Linked DNA regions of Victivallis sp. Marseille-Q1083. The protein of the gene in region 1 interacts with the protein of each later gene in a pairwise test. Links are inferred from orthologs where the notes say so. Each region holds a gene or a part of one and is shown in the gene's direction. Other genes may lie near its edges.

Region 1 (3,142 bases):
AAAAAATAGTCGATAATGCAGCCGCTCGGCGCGATGCTCATCGCCAGATAATCCGGCAATTGATGACGCTCCACCAGCTCTTCCGGCAGCCATTTGACCGCCCGCTGCAGCAGTTGGCGCATTTGCCCCGGCTTGATCCGGACCAGGTCGTTGACTTTTTCGCCGACCGGCTCCAGATCTACCAGCGTCCGCACCCCGGCGCCCATGCCGATCAAAGTCAGCAGCGCCTCCGGCGGCAGACCGGCATTCTCCTCCAGGCGCCGCCGGATATCCAGCGATTCCAGCAGTTCGCTGATCTTCTCCGGGCTGAGCGCCGCCCGGCCGTATTCATCGAACCAGCGGACACTGCCCAGCGTGATGCTTTCGCTGAATTTCAGTTGCCGCTGTTCGAAGTACATCAGAATCAACGAGCCGGTGCCGATCGCAAACGCCAGCGAATGCAATGACTCAAACAGGCCGGCCTGCTGCAGCTCCTCTTTCATCGCCAGATAAATCAAGCGGGTCTCTTCCTGGTTTTCCAGCACCTCGACGTGCAGTCCGCTGCTCAACAGCACCCGGTCGATGACCAAGTCGCGATTGAACGCTTCCCGGATCGCGCTGGTCGCCACCGTCCGGCAATAACGGATGTCGTACTCCCGCAGCCGCTCGGCGAAATCCTGCAGAATCGCACAGAGCAGGTTAATATTTTTCGACGAAATGATGCCGCGGCGAAAAGAGTCGTACCCGAGATTGACCGGCCGGGTCAAGCTTTCCAACACTTCCACCGCGCCATCGCGGCGAATCTGAAAAATTTCCAACCGCACCGAATGGGCGCCGATATCGATGATACCGGCCTGCAACGGCAGGCCGGCAATTTTTTTAGTATGATTTCCCATGACATTTTCCTTCAAAACACGACGAATACACAGCAAATTACTCCCGATTCAACGATTTGCAAGCCGTCGAAGCGCTCTTTCACCGAATCCAAATCGTCCGCGCCGATCCGCCGCGAAGGAAATTACTTCGTCAATTTTATGAATTGTCCGGTTGCTTTTATCGGAAGCGATTCTATTATTAGGAATAATTTTTTTACAATGAAACAAACCGAACCGGAAACAGGCCAATGCGGATTATCGTACCAATCAAACAGGTGCCGGAAACCAAAGCAGTCAAACTGGACGAGACGACCGGCACCGTCATCCGGCAGGGTGTCGAAACGATCGTCAACCCGCTCGATCTCTATGCGGTCGAAGCGGCCTTAACGCTGAAAAGCCGCTGCGGCGGCAGCATCACCGCCGTCACGATGGGCCCGCCCCAGGCCGCCAAAGCACTGAAAGAGGTGTTGTCGATGGGCGTCGACGACGCCGTCTTGATCAGCGACCGCGCGTTTGCCGGCTCCGACACCTGGGCGACCGGCACAATCCTGGCCCGGGCAATCCGGACGCTGGGGCATTTCGACTTGATCCTGTGCGGCGAACGCGCCACCGACGGCGACACCGGCCAGGTCGGTCCGGAGCTGGCCGCCGCTCTCGGGCTGCCGGCGGCCACTTACGTCAGCGCCATCGGGCGCCTCGCCGACAATCAGGCCGTCGTCACCCGACTGCTGGAACGCGGCCGGGAAGAGCTGCTGCTCGATCTGCCGGCGCTGCTGACGGTCGTCAAGGAAATCGGCGAACCGCGCTTGCCGACCCTGAACGGCAAATTACGGGCCAAAGCCGCCGCCATTCCGGTCCTGAACCAGCAGCAATTGCAGCTGCCCGAGGAATATATCGGCCTGAAAGGTTCCCCCACCCGGGTGGTCAAGATCTTCCGGCCGCCGTTGACGCGCCGCTGCACGCTGCTGCGGGCCGGCGATTCGAAACAATTGAACCGGCATGTCGCCGCGTTGCGGCAGTTTCTGCAAACCCGGGAGTTGATCTGAAAATGTCAAACAACGATATTTGGATTCTGGCCGAACAGCAGGACGATGCGCTGCAGAGCATCTCTTTCGAATTGCTGAACCGGGCAACGGCGCTGGTCCGGGATGGTTCGGTCAACGCCATCGTCCTGGGACATCATTTCGACGACGCCGAACTGAACCGCCTGATCGCCTGCGGCGCAGACCGGGTGGTCGCCGTCGAGGACCAATTGCTGCAATCCTTCCTGCTCGATCCCTATGTCGCCGCATTGAACGGCGTCCTCGACGAATTCGAGCCGGCCATCCTGCTGGCCGGCGCCACGACGCTGGGCCGGACTTTGCTGCCCTATATCGCCATGCGCCGGCACACCGGCTTGACCGCCGACTGCACCCGGCTTGAATTGGAGCCGGATTCCGGTCTCCTGCTGCAAACCCGGCCGGCGATCGGCGGCAATATCATGGCGACGATCCAATGTCCGGTCCACCGGCCGCAAATGGCCACCATCCGGCCCCATTCCACCCGGCCGGCCGAACCGCAGCCGGGCCGCACCGGCGTCATCGAGCGCCGCAGGCTGCCTGCCGCCGCCCAGGCCTGCCGGATGCGGCAGTTGAGTTACACGCCGAACCGCGAGGAGCTCACGCTGCAGGACGCCGACAAAGTCATCGTCGTCGGCCGCGGCATCAAAAAAGCGGAAAATCTGGCGCTGATCTTTCAACTGGCGGAAATCCTCGGCGCGGCGGTCGGCGCCACCCGGGACGTCGTCGACCGCGGCTGGCTCTCCTATCCGCACCAGGTCGGCCTGAGCGGCAAGACCATCATGCCCAAACTTTACCTCGGCGTCGGCGTTTCCGGCGCCATTCAGCACCTGGCCGGCATGCAGACCGCCGAAACCATCGTTGCGGTGAACAGCGACCCGGAGGCGCAAATTTTCAAAGTGGCCGATTTCGGCATCGTCGGCAATTTATTCGAAGCGCTGCCGCTGCTGGCCGAAGAATTGAAAGCGGGGAAAAAATCATGAGCGACAACACCATGGCATATCGCCCGGTTACACCGGCCGTCGCCAACGCGCTCGCCGATATCGTCGGCGCGCCTTTTGTATTCTACGACGATCCGGAACGGCTGGAAGCCTTTTCCCACGACGAAGTGCCGGGCCTCGGTCATCGCCGCCGGCCGGAGGCGGCAGTGCGGCCGGGTTCCGCGGCGGAAATCGCCGCCATCGTCAAACTGGCCAACCGGGAACGGATTCCGGTCACGCCGCGCGGCGC
Region 2 (3,239 bases), 310 kb from region 1 along the record:
GGAGCTGATCGATACCAAAGTCATTTCCGAGCGCGAATTCGACCAATCGCTGGCCAAGCGTGACGAATCCGACGCTCAACTGGCGCTGGCCCGCGCCAATCTGCAATTGCTCCGGAGCGGTTTCCGGCAGGAAGAAATTCAGGCAGCCGAAGCCAAGGTACTGTCAGCCAGGGCCGTCGTCAACAGCCGGGCCTTCGATCTGGCCGACTGCACGTTAAAAGCTCCGGCGGACGGCATCATCCAGACCCGCATCCAGGAGCCCGGCGCCATCGTCGGCGCCGGCAGCGGCATTTTCACGATCACACTGCATTCGCCGGTCTGGGTGCGCGCTTATGTGCCGGAGCCCGAACTCGGCTGGCTGCGGCCCGGCATGCCGGTGGCCATCTACAACGACTCCGACCCGGAACAGCCGATTTCCGGCAGACTGGGCTTTATCTCGCCAGTGGCGGAATTCACCCCGAAGAGCGTCGAAAGCGCCACCCTGCGCACCGACCTGGTCTACCGGCTGCGGATCGTCGTCGACAATCCGGACGGCCGCCTGCTGCAGGGCATGCCGGTGACCATCCAGATCAAACGGGCCGATTGACATGGATTCCATCGTTGAAATTTCCGGTCTGGACAAAAGCTTTGCCGGCCAGCCGGCGATTTCCGATTTGACCGTCCAGCTTCCCCGCGGCCAATTGACCGGCCTGGTCGGCCCGGACGGCGCCGGCAAAACGACCCTGCTGCGGCTGATGACCGGCCTGCTGCGGCCCGATGCCGGCACAATCCGCCTCGAAGGCCGGAGCGTGATGGAACTGCGCAAAACGCAACCGGCTTTTTTCGGCTATATGCCGCAGAAGTTCGGCCTCTATGAAGATCTGACGGTTCAGGAAAACCTGAATCTTTACGCCAAACTGCACGACGTCACCGTCACGGAACAACCAAAACTGTTCCGGCAAATGCTCGAATTCACCGATCTGACCCGTTTCACCGACCGGCTGGCCGGCAACCTGTCCGGCGGCATGAAGCAAAAACTCGGACTGGCCTGTTCCCTGCTGGGCAAGCCGAAGCTGCTGCTGCTCGACGAACCGGGCGTCGGCGTCGACCCGATTTCCCGACGCGATTTGTGGGAGATGGTCAGAAGCCTGATGCGAGGCGGCATGACCGTGCTGTGGTCGACCTCCTATCTGGACGAAGCGGAAAAATGCGACCGGGTACTCCTGCTCAATGAAGCGAAACTGCTGTTCGACGGACTGCCCGGCCAATTGACCGGCCGCCTGGATGGCCGCGTCTACCAGGTGCGGCGGATTGCCGGCGACCGCCGGAAACTGCTCGGCGACCTGCTGAATCACCCGCAGATCATCGACGGCGTCATTCAAGGCAGCAGTTTGCGGCTGGTCGCCGGCGCCGGAGCGCCGCCGCTGACGTTGCAGAGCCTCGGAATTGCCGCGCAGGCCGAAGCGCTCACCCGGGTTCCGCCACGTTTTGAGGACGCTTTCATCGATCTGCTCGGCGGCGGCCCCGGCGGCAATTCCGCTCTGGCCGACCAGTTTCAAACCATCGGCGGCGATGACGCCGCCATCGTCGCCGCCGAACAATTGACCAAACGCTACGGCAATTTTACCGCCGCCGACCGGATCAGCTTTTCCATCCGGCGCGGCCGGATTTTCGGCCTGCTTGGCCCGAACGGCGCCGGCAAATCCACGACCTTCAAAATGCTTTGCGGGCTGTTGAAACCGACCGCCGGCCGCGCGTCGATCGACGGGGCCGATCTGGCCCGTTCCGGGGCCGCCGCCCGTCGGAAATTGGGCTATATGGCGCAGAAATTCTCGTTGTACGAAGGGTTGAACGTCCTGCAGAATTTGAAATTTTTCTCCGGCATTTACGGCTTGCGCGGCGTCACGCAGCAAACGGCCATCCGCCGGATGGTCGAAGTCTTTCACCTCAACAGCTACCTGAAAGCCAATGCCGGAGAACTGCCGCTCGGCATCAAACAGCAGTTGGCGCTGGCCTGTGCGGTCATGCACCAGCCGGCGGTGCTCTTTCTGGACGAACCGACTTCCGGCGTCTCTCCGGTCACCCGGCGGGAATTCTGGACGCACATCAACCATCTGGTCGAAAAGGGCGTGACGATCATGATCACCACCCACTTCATGGATGAAGCGGAATATTGCGACCAGATCAGCCTGATCTACCGCGGCCGCGCCATCGCCGACGGCACACCGGACGAATTGAAACAGCGGATCACCACGCTGGAACTGCCGGAACCGACGCTCGAAGACGCCTTCATCGCCCTGGTGAAACAATTCGACCGGGAGCACCCGCTATGAACCCCGCCCGTTTGAACGCCCTGATCCGCAAGGAGTGTTACCAGATCATCCGGGACCCCAGCAGCATCCTGATCGCGCTGGTATTGCCGATCCTGCTGATCTTTATTTTCACTTACGCGGTTTCCCTGGACATCAACCATTTGCGGCTCGGGGTGGTCATCGAGGAACAGACCGCCCCGGCCCGCGAACTGGCCGGAGCCTTCATCAACAATCCGGATTTCGACATCACCACCGCCACCGACCGGCGGCAGTTGGAGGACGCTCTTATCGCCGGTTCGCTGCGCGGTTTGTTCATCATTCCGGCCGATTTCAGCGCCCGGCTGCAGCGCGGCGACGCCGCCTTGCAGGTCATCACCGACGGCAGCGAGCCGAATACCGCCACCTTCGTCCGCAACTATTGCCTCGGCGTCTGGAGCAACTGGCTGGCCCAGCAGCAGAAATTGAGCGGCCGGGAACAGCTTCCGCCGGTCGACGCCGATATTCGCGTCTGGTACAATCCGGAACTGGAGAGCCGTAATTTCCTGCTGCCGGGCGCCCTGGCGCTGATCATGACGCTGATCGGCACCCTGCTGACGGCGCTGGTCATCGCCCGGGAATGGGAACGCGGCACGATGGAAGCGTTGCTGAGCACCGCCGTCACCCGCAGCGAATTGCTGCTCGGCAAACTGATCCCCTATTTTCTGCTGGGCATGGTGTCGCTGATTCTGTCGGTGGCGGCGATCATCCTGCTCTTCCAGGTGCCGTTCCGCGGCTCTTTCCTGCTGCTGCTGTTGACCGGAGCGGTATTTCTGTTCACCGCGCTGGGGCTGGGGTTGCTCATCTCGACGACGGCGCGCAACCAATTCGTCGCCTGTCAGATCGCCTTCCTGTCGGCCTTCATGCCTTCTCTGATGCTGTCCGGCTTCCTCTTTGAAATCAGCTCGATGC

Evidence for each region.
Region 2: the proteins of HWX74_RS00365 (region 1) and HWX74_RS01595 interact in binary tests that used the Escherichia coli proteins (3 or more experiments, as listed by UniProt). The link is inferred for Victivallis sp. Marseille-Q1083 from one-to-one orthologs.

What each region holds. Positions count from the first base shown.
Region 1 is NZ_CAHJXL010000001.1:105,179-108,320, forward strand. Bases 183-3,001 are described here. They hold HWX74_RS00365 (electron transfer flavoprotein subunit beta/FixA family protein), read left to right. Parts: upstream 183-1,102; coding sequence 1,103-1,900; downstream 1,901-3,001. Other genes in these bases: HWX74_RS00360 (HD domain-containing protein), read right to left, coding at 183-875; HWX74_RS00370 (electron transfer flavoprotein subunit alpha/FixB family protein), read left to right, coding at 1,903-2,895; HWX74_RS00375 (FAD-linked oxidase C-terminal domain-containing protein), read left to right, coding at 2,907-3,001. Also shown: more of HWX74_RS00360, read right to left, coding at 1-182; more of HWX74_RS00375, read left to right, coding at 3,002-3,142. UniProt on the Escherichia coli protein: Required for anaerobic carnitine reduction. May bring reductant to CaiA.
Region 2 is NZ_CAHJXL010000001.1:420,324-423,562, forward strand. Bases 34-2,949 are described here. They hold HWX74_RS01595 (ATP-binding cassette domain-containing protein), read left to right. Parts: upstream 34-587; coding sequence 588-2,312; downstream 2,313-2,949. Other genes in these bases: hlyD (secretion protein HlyD), read left to right, coding at 34-586; HWX74_RS01600 (ABC transporter permease), read left to right, coding at 2,309-2,949. Also shown: more of hlyD, read left to right, coding at 1-33; more of HWX74_RS01600, read left to right, coding at 2,950-3,239. UniProt on the Escherichia coli protein: Part of the ABC transporter complex YbhFSR that could be involved in efflux of cefoperazone. Probably responsible for energy coupling to the transport system.